DNA from 2 places in the Chromobacterium sp. CCUG 76385 genome. Region 1 is predicted to be linked to the other one. Evidence: riboswitches for the same ligand, from Rfam matches in the RefSeq annotation. Region 1 holds a riboswitch; the other holds the start of a gene.
What was found. A riboswitch is a leader RNA that binds a small molecule or an ion and turns the genes downstream of it on or off. The one in region 1 is predicted to bind glycine.
Positions count from the first base shown of each region.

Region 2: it holds a riboswitch for glycine, as region 1 does, so the genes downstream of both, QUG01_RS00835 (trimeric intracellular cation channel family protein) here and gcvT (glycine cleavage system aminomethyltransferase GcvT) in region 1, are expected to answer to the same signal.

Region 1 covers NZ_JAUCGU010000002.1:20,549-27,010, reverse strand. The annotation lists gene gcvP (aminomethyl-transferring glycine dehydrogenase) at 1-1,115, opposite strand, end outside; gene gcvH (glycine cleavage system protein GcvH) at 1,298-1,684, opposite strand; gene gcvT (glycine cleavage system aminomethyltransferase GcvT) at 1,750-2,838, opposite strand; glycine riboswitch at 2,880-2,978, opposite strand; glycine riboswitch at 2,993-3,085, opposite strand; gene QUG01_RS01935 (amino acid permease) at 3,261-4,544, opposite strand; gene gluQRS (tRNA glutamyl-Q(34) synthetase GluQRS) at 4,865-5,761, opposite strand; gene fdxA (ferredoxin FdxA) at 5,855-6,178, shown strand; gene QUG01_RS01920 (STAS domain-containing protein) at 6,268-6,462, opposite strand, start outside.
Region 2 covers NZ_JAUCGU010000001.1:178,472-184,933, forward strand. The annotation lists gene QUG01_RS00820 (M20 aminoacylase family protein) at 1-823, opposite strand, end outside; gene QUG01_RS00825 (LysR family transcriptional regulator) at 923-1,822, shown strand; gene modA (molybdate ABC transporter substrate-binding protein) at 1,909-2,652, shown strand; gene QUG01_RS00835 (trimeric intracellular cation channel family protein) at 2,755-3,369, opposite strand; glycine riboswitch at 3,506-3,603, opposite strand; glycine riboswitch at 3,608-3,694, opposite strand; gene QUG01_RS00840 (DUF3141 domain-containing protein) at 3,893-6,331, opposite strand.

The DNA.
Region 1 (6,462 bases):
TGCACCGCGTGGGCGAAGATGGCGGCCAGGCGATGGATGCGGGCGGCGATGCGCTTGACGCCTTCCGGGCCGTGATAGACGGCATACAGGCCGGCGATATTGGCCAGCAGCACCTGGCTGGTGCAGATGTTGGAGTTCGCCTTCTCGCGGCGGATGTGCTGCTCGCGGGTTTGCAGCGCCATGCGCAGCGCGGTCTTACCCTTGGCGTCGATGGACACGCCGATGATGCGGCCCGGCGCGGAACGCTTCATCTCGTCCTTGAAGGCGAAATAAGCGGCATGCGGGCCGCCGAAGCCCATCGGCACGCCGAAGCGCTGGGTATTGCCCAGCGCGATGTCGGCGCCCATTTCGCCCGGAGATTTCAAGGCCACCAGCGCCATCACGTCGGCGGCGACGGCGACGATGCCGCCCTTGGCCTTGACGGCGGCGATATGCGGGGTCAGATCGATCAGATCGCCGGCCTCGCCCGGATACTGGAACAGCGCGCCGAAGTAGTCGCCGTTGCCGGCCTCTTCCGGATGGCCTTGCACCAGCTCGAAGCCGAAGTATTTGGCGCGCGTCTTCATCACGTCCAGCGTCTGCGGCAGCACGCGGCTGTCGACGAAGAAGCTGACGGACTTGGACTTGGACACGCGCTTGGCCATCGCCATCGCCTCGGCGGCGGCCGTAGCTTCGTCCAGCAGCGACGCATTGGCCATTTCCAGGCCGGTCAGGTCGATCACCATCTGCTGGAAGTTCAGCAGCGCCTCCAGACGGCCCTGGGCGATCTCGGCCTGGTACGGCGTGTACGCCGTGTACCAGCCCGGATTTTCCAGCACATTGCGCAGGATGACGGTGGGCGTCAGCACCGGGTGGTAGCCGAGGCCGATGAAAGATTTGTTGACCACGTTCTTGCTGGCAACTGCCTTCAAGGCGGCCAGCGCTTCGGCTTCCGGCTGCGGCGCCGGCAGGTCCAGGCGGCGGTTCAGGCGGATGTCGGCCGGCAGAGTCTGGTCGACCAGGGCATCGATGGACGGCGCGCCGATGGCGGCCAGCATCTCGGCGCGCTCGGCGTCATTGGGGCCGATATGGCGGGAGAGGAATTCGTGACGATTGAAGAGTTCGGCAAGAGACATAACAAAACCTTTCTTTTGCCACGAAAACCACGAAAGGACACGAACGGCATGACGCGAAGCCGAAAAGCCGCTCACTCTGAGAGAAGCCGAAATAGGCTTCCTGTTATCTTTCGTGTCTTTTCGTGGTTTTCGTGGCTAAAAAACAAACGCCCCTGTGTCTTGCGACTCAGGGGCGTATCACATCAAGCGCCGATTTCCTTGGCGTAGGCGGCGGCGTCCATCAGGCCGTCCAGGTCGGACGCATTGGCCGGCTTGATCTTGAAGAACCAGCCGTCGCCGTACGGATCGTTATTAGCCAGATCCGGCGCGCCTTCCAGCTCGCCATTCACTTCCAGCACTTCGCCGGCGATCGGACAGTAGACGTCGGAAGCCGCCTTGACCGATTCCACCGCGCCAGCCTGCTCTTCCTTGGCCAGTACGCTGCCGATCTTGGGCAGCTCGACGAAGACGATGTCGCCCAACAGTTCCTGCGCGTGGGCGGTGATGCCCACGGTCACGGAGCCATCGGCCTCCAGGCGCAGCCATTCGTGGCTCTCGACGTATTTGAGTTCGGCGGGGATATTGCTCATCTTGAAGTTCTCCAGCTTAAGATCGGATCAATGGTGACGGCAGTCGTCGCAAGGACGCTGCCCGATTATTCGAATACTTTCTTGCCATTGCGCACGAAGGGCATCTTGACCACGCGCACATCGGTCAGCGTGCCGCGCAGATCCACTTGGGCGGCAGCACCGGTGGCGGCCGGCACGCGGGCGATGGCGATGGAGTGCTTCAGCGTCGGCGAGAAAGTGCCGCTGGTGATCACGCCTTCGCCCACCCCTTCCACCAGGACCTTCTGGCCTTCGCGCAGCACGCCGCGGCCTTCCAGCACCAGGCCCACCTGCTTCATTTTCACGCCAGCGGCCTTTTGCGCTTCCAGCGCCTCGCGGCCATTGAATTTACGCTCGGCCGGCTCCCAGGCAATGGTCCACCCCATGCCGGCCTCCAGCGGCGACACGGTTTCGTCCATGTCGTGGCCGTACAAATTCATGCCGGCTTCCAGACGCAGCGTGTCGCGCGCACCGAGGCCGATGGGCGCGACGCCGACGGCTAGCAATTGTTCGAAGAAGGAAACGGCTTCCGCGGCGGGAATCATGATTTCCAGGCCATCCTCGCCGGTATAGCCGGTGCGGGCGTAGAACCATTCGCCCTGCGGCAAGCCCTGGAACACTTTCAGCGCGCGGATGGCCTCGGCCAGCTCCGGCTTGATGGCGCAGACTTTTTCAATGGCTTGGGGGCCTTGCACCGCCAGCATCGCCAGGTCGCGGCGCACCTTCAGCGCCACGTCGAAACCGGCCTTCTGGCTTTCCATCCAGGCCAGGTCTTTTTCGGTGGTGCCGGCATTGACCACCATGCGGTAGCCATAGGAAGTGAGATAGACGATCAGGTCGTCGACGACGGTGCCCTGCGGCGTCAGCATGCCGGAATACAAGGCTTTGCCCTCGAAGCCGAGCTTGGCCACGTCGTTGGCGATCAGTTTTTGCAGCCAGGCCTTGGCGTCGGAACCGGTGATGTCGATCACCGTCATGTGGGAAACGTCGAACATGCCGGCATCGGTGCGGACGATTTCGTGCTCTTTCAGCTGGGAACCGTAATGGATGGGCATTTCCCAACCGGCGAAATCGACCATCTTGGCGCCGGCGGCAATGTGGGCTTCAAACAGCGGGGTACGTTTCGGGGCCGTCATGGCGCGGTTCCTTCGAGAAAAGTGTGGATAGCCTCTATCAACCACACCCCTCTGTCCCTGCACCTGAGATTTTCCGGCCGGATAAGCCGTTAGCCCCTTCGGTGGACGCCGCGCGGGCGCCGCTCTCCAGATTGCGCAAGCCGGCGGCCGCCGGCTCGATGATACAGTCCTTTTGCCTGAGCGATTAGCGGGTGCGCTTGCGCCTTCGGCGGCGGCCGCGGGTGCCGCTCTCTCCTGTATGACTCGCCGATTATGGTGGGCATCTCCCCGCCTTGGCAAGCCGAGTTTATTTCGATGTCAAACAGTCTGAATAAATGTTTCTCAAAGAAAATAAGCGCACATATTTATCAATAAAAACCATTCGGAAACGAAAAAAGCGCAGGCTTTCGCGCTGCGCTTTGACATGCCCCCGCCTCCGCCGCTCAATCGGCGGCGTGGCGCTCTTTCAACTGCCAGACATAAATCGGCAGGCCGAGCAGCAGCAACAGCATGCCCCACATCACGATCTCCGCGCCGGAGCCGTAAAGCGCCCACAAGGAATACACAAAACCGATGCCGGCGAAGAAGCCCGGCGCCACGTAATCGCGCGGCGCAAACGCCTTGCCGCGCATCAGCATGATGGCAATCAGCGCCATCGAGCAGAACGCGTACGGCAACAAGGTGGTGGCCGTGGCCAGCAGGATGATGAACTCGAAAATCTTCACTCCGCTGTCGCCGCCAGCGTATTTCATCGCCATCAGGATGGTGACCAAGGCGCTGGACAGCACCAGGCCAAAGATCGGCACGCCTGCCGCATTGCGTTGATTGAAGCGGCTGGGAAACAGCTTGTCCTTGGCTGCAGCAGCCGGCACGTGCGCCTGCATCAGGCTCCAGCCGTTGAGGGCGCCGAAGCAGGACACCACGGCGCCGAAACCGACCAGCCAGTAACCCCAATCCCCCCACATCAACCGGGCCGCATCGGCAAACGGCACCTGAGACGCCGCCAGCACATCGGAAGGCATCAAGCCCATCAGCGATATCGTCGACAGAATGTACAGCACAGTAGCCAGCAAGGTGCCGATGACGGTGGCCCGCGGAATGGTCTTCTCTGGCTGATCGACATCGCCAGCCGGCACCGAGGCCGACTCCAGGCCGAGGAAGGCCCAAAGCGTCAGCGCCATGGTCGCGGACAGCGAAGACAACAAGGGCTTATGGTGAGGATTGAACGCCAGATTGTCGGTATTCAGATGGAAAAAACCGACGAAGGTCACCGCCGCCAGCGGCAGCAGCTTGAGCAGGGTCGTCACCACCGCCACCACGCCCGAACTGTGCGCGCCGCGACTGTTAATCCAGGTAACGATCCAGATCAGACTGATGGCGAAAACGCCAGCCAGCAGTTCGCTATGGCCGAGAACCGGAAAGAACACCTGCATATAACTGGTGGCCGCCACCGCCAGCGCGGCATTGCCTGCCCATAAGGCGATCCAGTATCCCCAGGCAATCCAGAACCCGGCAAAATCGCCAAAGCCGGCATGAATATAAGCATATGGCCCGCCTTCGCGCGGCAGGATGGCCGACAGGCGGGCGAACACCAGCGCCAGGCAGATGGCGCCGCCAGCCGTGATCAGCCAGCCAAGCAAGGAAATGCCGCCAAACGGCGCCAGCGAGGCGGGCAGCAGGAACACGCCGGAACCTATCATATTGCCCACCACCAGGGCGGTGCACATCCAGACTCCGAGCGAGCCTTTTTTGGGGGAAGAACTGTTTTCGCTCAAACCTGATTCTCCATCGCGAACGAAAGCATGGCGCGCCGCCGGTCCGCAACGGGCGTCGTGCATGCGTGAAACAGGCGGACTCACGGCCGACCGCCACGCGTCATGACTTCAACATAGACGAAGTCAGAATCTCAGGCGGTGGGGGAAATGGCGTCGCGCCGAAAAAAAGGGCGCATTAGAACACAGATTTGATGCAAAAACATGTCGCATTACCGATTTTTTTCACAGAAACCGGCATACAGCGCAAGTCATGCCAAACCGACGCAAGCAAGTCAGCCGGCACTCAAACGCAAGGGGCCGCGCGGCACGCTAGCCAGCGACCAACTGGCCAAGGCCCAGCGCCACAGCTCCGCCAGATCGCCGCACTCGGCCGGCGGCGCATGCCCCAGCAGCGTCAATGCCGCTCGCAGCTGCCGCGCGGCATCGACGCCGGAAATCGCCGGCGCCAGCGTCTGCTTGGACAATTTCTCGCCGGCCTCGTTGGTCAATACCGGCAAGTGGCAGTAGGTGGGCGCGGGCAAGCCCAGCGCGGCGTATACCGCCAATTGACGCGGCGTGGACACCAATAGATCGGCGCCGCGCACGATATCATTGACGCCCTGCTCGGCATCATCCACCACCACCGCCAGTTGATAGGCCCAGAAGCCGTCGGCGCGCAGCAGCACGAAGTCGCCGATGTCGCGCGCCAGATTCTGCCGATACTCGCCCTGCAGCCTATCGCAGACGACGCTCTCGCCCGGCGTCAGCCGCAGCCGCCAGGCGCGGCCTGCGCGGCCATCCGGACAGCCATTGCGGCAGGTTCCGGGATAGACATAGCCATCCAGCCCGCGTTGCGCCGCCGCCGCGATCTCCTTGCGCGTGCAACAGCAAGCATAGGCATGGCCGGAGGCGATCAATTGCCGCAAGGCATCTCTGTATAGATCGTGGCGCCGGCTTTGATAAACCACTTCGCCATCCCACTCGAAGCCAAAAGCCTCCAGCGTGCGCAGGATATCCGCGGCGGCGCCGGGCACCTCGCGCGGCGGGTCCAAGTCCTCCATCCGCAGCAGCCACTGGCCGCCGCGCCGGCGCGCCTCCAGGTAACTGCCGACGGCGGTGCTGAGCGAGCCCGCATGCAGCAGGCCGGTTGGACTGGGCGCGAAACGGCCCCGGTAAGTGGCTATGGACATCGGAAACAGACGGCAGGAGCGCTTGGCGGGAAATTTCTCGCTAAAATACGATTATCCCTACAATCACGCGCCAGCCTTAAGAAGGAAACAAGAATGGCCTACGTTGTAACCGAAGCCTGTATCAAATGCAAATACACCGACTGCGTGGAAGTCTGCCCGGTTGACTGCTTCCGCGAGGGCCCCAATTTCCTGGCGATAGACCCGGACGAGTGCATAGACTGCTCGCTATGCGTGGCGGAATGCCCGGTCGGCGCGATCTATCCGGAGGACGATTTACCCAAGGACCAAATGGCCTTCATCAAGCTGAATGCGGAACTGGCCAAGAACTGGCCCAGCATCGTCAACCGCATCGACCCGTTGCCGGATCATGCCGACTGGGCGGAGGTGAAGGATAAGCTGCAATATCTGGAACGCTAAGCGTCTCCAACCCGCCGCTCCCAATGGGCTGGCGCGCCCAGTCTGGCACGGGGCCGCCCCGGTCACAGCCAACCTGGGCGGAGCCGCCCTCAACCGGCCGGGCGAATCGTAAACATCTTGTTGAAACAGGCAATCTCGAATACCTGCAACACCGCCTCATGGCAGTTCACCAGCACCATGGTCTTCTTCTGCGATGCAGCGCGCTCCTTGAGTAACAGCAGCATGCCCAATGCAGAACTGTCCAGAAACGGCACTTGGTCAAAGTCGACCCGTATTTCCTGCAC
Region 2 (6,462 bases), on a different contig from region 1:
GCTGTTTCAAGGTGGCGTGGACGTCGCGGCTGAGCGCGCGTACGGTCAGCTTCATTTCCGCGTGTTCCGGAATCACGTTGTGCGCCTTGCCGGCGTGCAGCGCGCCGACGGTGACTACGCCGGCCTCTGTCGCCGGAATATTGCGCGCCACCAGGGTTTGCAACGCCATCACGATGGACGAGGCGGCGACGATGGGGTCGCGGCCGAAGTTGGGCATCGCGCCGTGCGCGCCCACGCCGGTGAGGCGAACATCCACGCTGTCGGACGAGGCCGCCATGGCGCCTTCCTTCAGTGCGAAACAGCCGACAGGCAGGCCCGGCGCGTTGTGCAGGGCGTAGACGGCGTCGCAGGGGAAGCGCTCGAACAAGCCGTCTTCAAGCATGGCCGGCGCGCCGCCCAGGCCTTCCTCCGCCGGTTGAAAGATCAGATGCAGCGTGCCGTTGAAGCGCCGGGTTGCAGCCAGGTATTGGGCGGCGGCCAGCAGCATGGCGGTGTGGCCGTCGTGGCCGCAGGCGTGCATCTTGCCGGGCTGGGTGCTGGCGTAGGAGAGGCCGGTGGTTTCCTGGATGGGCAGCGCGTCCATGTCGGCGCGGATGCCGAGCGCGCGCGACCCTGCGCCTGCGCGCAGCGTGCCCACCACGCCGGTCTTGCCGATGCCGGTTTGCACCTCATAGCCCCATTCGCGCAGCTTGGCGGCGACCAGCTCGCTGGTTTGCCGCTCCTCGAACCCCAGCTCCGGATGAGCGTGTATTTGGCGGCGCAGCTGGATGAACTCATCCAGGCTGTTCAGGATTTCCGGGAGGATGAAAGTATCGTTTGCCATGGCTTGGTCTCCTGGTTGAAAGGTGCCGAACCATGCTAGGCAAAACTATTTGCGCTGAATAAGCACAAATATTGATAGCCATAACCATGAGTTATCCACGTGAGTCCACTCAAGCAACATCAACTGCGGGCCTTGGTCGCCGTGGCGGATCACGGCAGCATCAATGCGGCCGCGCGCGCGCTGTGCGTCACGCAGCCTGCCATCACCAAGGCGCTGCGCGAATTGGAGGCGGAGCAAGGCGTGCCCTTGTTGCTGCGCAACTCCTGGGGCGTGACGCTGACCGATGCCGGACAGACGCTGCTCGGCCATGCGCGTCTGGTGATACGGGAGCTGGAGCGGGCGCAGCAGGAAATGGATAGGCTGCGCTCCGGCCGCGAGAGCAGCCTGCGCATCGGCCTGACCCCGCTGGCCGGTTTCGAGATTTTGCCGCAGTCGTTCGCGGCCTTCCGGCGCGCCATGCCGCAGGTGCGGGTGGATTTCCTGGAGCAGGATGGGAAACAACTGCTTGAGGGCCTGCGCAGCGGGCAGCTGGATTTCGCGCTGGGCGCCTTCTCCACGCCGCCGGACGATCCATTCGTGCGGGTGGAGCGGCTGTGCGAATCCCCATCCGGCTTTGCCGTCCGCGCAGAAAGCCCGTTGCGGCATGCCGCCGCGTTGGCGGAGTTGCGGCAGGCGGAGTGGCTGCATACCGATCAGAGCGGCCAGTACGAAAGCTTTGTGCATGGCATGTTTGCGCGCGAAGGACTGGCGCCGCCGGAGCGAGTGACTTGTTGCACGTCCAATGTCTTACTGTGTGGGCTGCTGATGACGATGGATGCCGTGGTGCCGATGTCCAATCAGGCCTTGCAGGCCACGCTGACGGCGCAGCGTTTTGTAGAGCTGCCGCTTAAGCAGCGGCCGCCGAGGCTGAGCCTGCTGCTCTTGGTGCGGGAGGGCGCGCTGCTGAGCCGGGCCGCGGAATGGTTCATCGCCCGCATTCGCGAGGCGCAAACCGTTTGAATCGGTTTCGGCCATGCCGACTTTGGGTCTTTTTTTGTTCGCATCGCATGCCCTATGCTGAATCGTGAAGTTTCAGGGAGCGCATCATGCCGAAGATATTGGCGGGGTGCCTGCTGGCCTGCGCATGGGCAATCGCCCATGCCGCGCCGGTCACGGTGGCCGCCGCCAGCAATACTGAGCCGGCGCTGAATGAGATCGTCAAAAAATTCACGGCGAAGACTGGCGTAACGGTAAAGGTGGCTTATGGTCCCGCGGTGGCGCTGGCCTCGCAGATTGCCAATGGCGCCGCGTACGAAATCTACATCTCGTCCAGCGAAGAATACACCCATAAGCTGCAGGCGCAGGGGCGCTGTCTGGAAGAGCCGCGCATCTTTGGTTTGGGTTCCCTGGTGCTATGGTCGCTGGCGGCGGATTTTCATGAGAGCGGCTGGCTGGAGTGGCTGCGCCAAGGCAGAGGCAAGATCGCGCTGCCGGATCCCGAGTCCAGCATTTATGGCCAGATGGTTTTATACAGCTTGAATCATTACCAACTAGCGGAACGCCTGCGCCCGCGTTTTGTCAGGGCGCCGGATGTGGCCCATGCCGCCGAAATGGTGGCGTCCGGCAGGGTGGCGGGCGGTTTCGTTTCCAAGTCTCAGGTGCTGGAGCGCTCACGTTTGGGCAAGGGGCATTGGGTAGAGATTCCGCCGGATAGTTACCCGACTATCCGGCAGACGGTGGCGCTGCTGACGCCGGCGGCAGGCCATCCGCAAGCCCGGCAATTGTTCGATTACCTTTTCAGTCCCGAATCGCAGAAAATCTGGCGCGCGTATGGCTATGCCAAACCTTGAGACGCGAATCATGCGCCATGGGGCGGCGCGCATCGATGTCCGCGTCACGCCATGGCTTGCTATGCGTGACGCAAACCACCCCGCCTAAGCGGGGTGGGGGTGTCAGTGATGATCGTGGCGGTAGGCGAAAACCGGCAGCTGCCACTCGCGCCACAGCGCGGTCATGCGCAGCGCCAGGCCGAAGGCGAAGCTGGCGGCGATGTTCCAGTCGTGCGGAACCTCCAGCGCGTTCAATCCCAGGTAGAGGATGGCCACCAAGAGCGACACGCTGGCGTACAGCTCGCGGCGGAACACGATGGGCACGCGATTGCACAGGACATCGCGCAGAATGCCGCCGGCGATGCCGGTGATCATGCCTGCCATGACCACGATGACCGGGTGATAGCGCATGCCTAACGCGACATCGCAGCCGATGATGGTGAACGCCACCAGGCCCAGCGCGTCCAGCACCAGGAATAGCCGGTTCAGATGGCGCATGAAGCGCGCGGCCAGCACGGCCGCGATGCCGCCGGCCACCACCAGCAATACGTACTCCGGGTGTTGCGTCCAGCCTATCGGGTAGCGGCCGAGCACGATGTCGCGCACGGTGCCGCCGCCCAGCGCGGTGAGGAAGGCGATGACGGTGACGCCGAAGATGTCCATGTGGCGGCGGCCCGCAGCCAGCGCGCCGGTCATCGCTTCCGCGGTGATGGCGATCAGATAGATCAGGCTCAGCATGGCAAGCTCCCGCGCGCGACGGCGGCGGATGGGCATGAAAAAGGGAAAAGAATGTCTACTGGCGCGGGCAAAAGCGCGCGGCCGATGGCAGGTGCGGACAAGGCAGTCTCCTGGGTGGATTCCGGGTTGCGGAACAGCCTCTCCCCTTGTCCTTTTACCTGAGAGTTGCATGGCCGGCGGCCACTTGCCCCTTCGGTGGACCGCTCGCGGCGGCCTCTCTCCAATCGGCTTGAATCAATGGTGCACTGCGGTACTGCTTGCCTGAGCGATTATGGGAGTTTGCGTCTTCGGCGGGGGCGGCGCCCCTCTCTCCCGCAGCGCGTCAAATATTAGCTATTGCTGTTTGAATAGTCAATATTCAGAACCTATTGATGATCATTTTTCTGCATGGAGCAATTGCGGCGGAGGGATGGCGGGGAGGGGATGGGAAATCAGTACGAAGCGACGCTAACCAAGCCGCGAAAGGGTTTGAGGTGTGTTGGCGATAAAACCGGAGCGCCTGTCGGCGCTCCGGCGTGGCGCGTCAGGAGTCCTTCTGCTGCTTGGCGGCGGCAGCCGGCTTGACGGTTTTGGCTGCGGCAGGCGCTTGGCCGTTGGCCTTGACTGCGGGCTTGCGGGCTGGCGCAGGCTTGGTCGCCGGTTTGCGCGTGGCGGCGGTCTTGGCCGGCGCCGGCTGGATTTCAGCCTTGGCCGCCGGGACGATGGGTTGGGCCGGAGCCGGCTTGACTGCAACCGTTTCCGTCGCGCGAGGGGCGGCCGACTGAATCACGGCCTTGTCCAGAATGGCCTTGCGGTCTTGTTCGGACAGCCCAAGCACATTGGCCGCCTGCTCCAGCCGTTGTTGTTGCTCCGGCGGAATGTCATGGCGATTCACCAGCAGCAGGTCGCGCACCAGCATCCAGGCCTGGTGGCGGATGTGCTGGTCGGGCAGCAGCGTGCTCAGGCCGTTCAGCGCGCGCTGGTGATCGGCGCGCACCAGGGCGACCTGTTTGCGTACGGTATCCTTCAGCTGCATCAGCGTCAGCGGATATTCGCGCTGCACGCCGCGCATGGTGCGGCGGATGGCGTTGAATGGCCGTTCATCGATGACGCCCATGCCGATGCCGACATAGACCAGCAGCCGGATGAAGCCATCAGCCAGCGTGCCTTGCTCGAAGCTCGGGTCCAGCGCCTCGCGCTTCAGGCGCGCCAGCTCGCGGCTTTCCCAGGTGAGCGCCTGCTTGCGCTCCTCGCCGGCGGGCTGCACGCCGACCAGCGTGGCCAGTTGCGGCGATTCGTAAATCCCGCGGAATAGTTGTTCCTGGGCGGCGTCGCGCAGGTCGCGGTAATGATCCAGCGACTGGACGATGAAGTCAGACATCCGTTCCTGCCACTGCCACAGCGGATTGTCCGTGGAAACCGGGCGCCGTTGTTCGCGCACCTTGGCGGCGAGTCCGGGCAGCCACCACAGCCAGGGGTTCTTCGGCGAGATCAGCGTGCGCTCGAAGCGGGCGGGATGCAGCTCGCGCAGCAGGCGGGCGCTGGCCTCGTTGCTGAAGGCGCGCACCACGGGGGACAGATAGCGGTCGTACACGCCCTGGTTGATTTCGGAGACGCGTTTCACTACTTCGAAAGCCTGTTCGTCTTCGCGGCCGTCATCCAGCGCCAGGATGTCGGATACATCGCGGGCTTCGAAGCGGATGATGTAGCGGCCTTCGATGTATTCCTGGCCCGGAGAGTCCGGCGCGATGTCTTCGATGACGGCCTCGTACAATCCCGGCACCAACACGTCTATCAGGTCCAGCGCGCTGGCGAACTCGCTGTGCTCCTTGTTGGCCACGCCGGATGACACAAAGATGCCCAGGTGGCCCACTTTGTTGTGCAGGCAGTAGACGATGGTCTGCTCGTTGTTGCGGATGTCCTCGACGCTGTCGTACAGGTCGGCGATCCAGTTCAGCGCCTGCTGCGGCGGGGTGATGTTATCGCCCCAGGAGGCGAACACCATGATGGGCGAGCGGATGTTGCGCATGTCCACGCGCATCGTGCCGTCATGGCTGGTGATCTTGCCGTGGACCAAATCGTTGCCGACGAACAGCTTCTGGGTGATCCACTCCATCTCCACCTTGTTCAGCAGATAGTGGCCGCCCCACCAGCGTTCGAAATCGAGATAGCGTTGCGGCTCGGTGTCCACCTTGGAATACAGATTGTACGACTTCTTCCAAAGGGTGTTGGCCGGGTCCAGCTTCTCGAAGTTTTCCACCAGATGGGCGCCGTCGAAATGGCCGTTGCCCAGGTCGCCGGCCAGCGAGGCGCTCCAGGTGCCGCCGTTCAGGCCGCCGGCGTAACGCATGGGGTTCTTACCGCGCACGCCGGCCCAGTAGGACAGCGGCGAGCCGGCCAGCAGGATCGGGCCGACCAGGTCCGGCGCCACCGAAGCCAACATGGCCAGCGCCCAGCCGCCCTGGCAGTTGCCGATGACGAAGGGCTTGCCGTCGCTGTCCGGGTGCAGTTCGTTGACGCGCTTGAGGAAATGGCCTTCGGCCTTGGCCACGCTTTCTATGGTCTGGCCCGGCACGGGCTGAGGGAAGAACATTACGAAGTAGCAGGGATGTCCCTGCTGCAGCGCGATGCCGATTTCGCTGTCCATCTTGAAGCCGCCAATGCCGGGGCCGTGGCCGGCGCGCGGGTCGATGACCACGAAGGGGCGCTTGGCCGGATCGGTGGCCGGGCTGCCCTCCGGCGGCTTGATCGCCGCCAGCGCGTAGTTGGCCGGATCGGGCAGCTCGCGCGCGTCCATGATGATGGTGTAGTCGAACACCAGCACCGGCGGCTTGCCGCTTTCACAGTGTTCCAGATAGGTGGCGCCGCGCTGATACAGCGTGTCCCAGTACAGAACGCCGCGCTGGCAGGCGTCCAGCCAGTAATCAAACAACGGTTGGGCAAACGGGATTTTCCCGTCTCGAACTGCAGTAGTTGACCACATTGCAACCCCTTGCGTTTTGATGAGTGAAAACGGTGTGCGGCCAAGGCAACGGCCTTGGCTGCCACTGTACTCGTTATCTGCTGCAATGCAATAAATGCGAATGGTCTTGAGCCGATGTGTGGCGCGCAGCC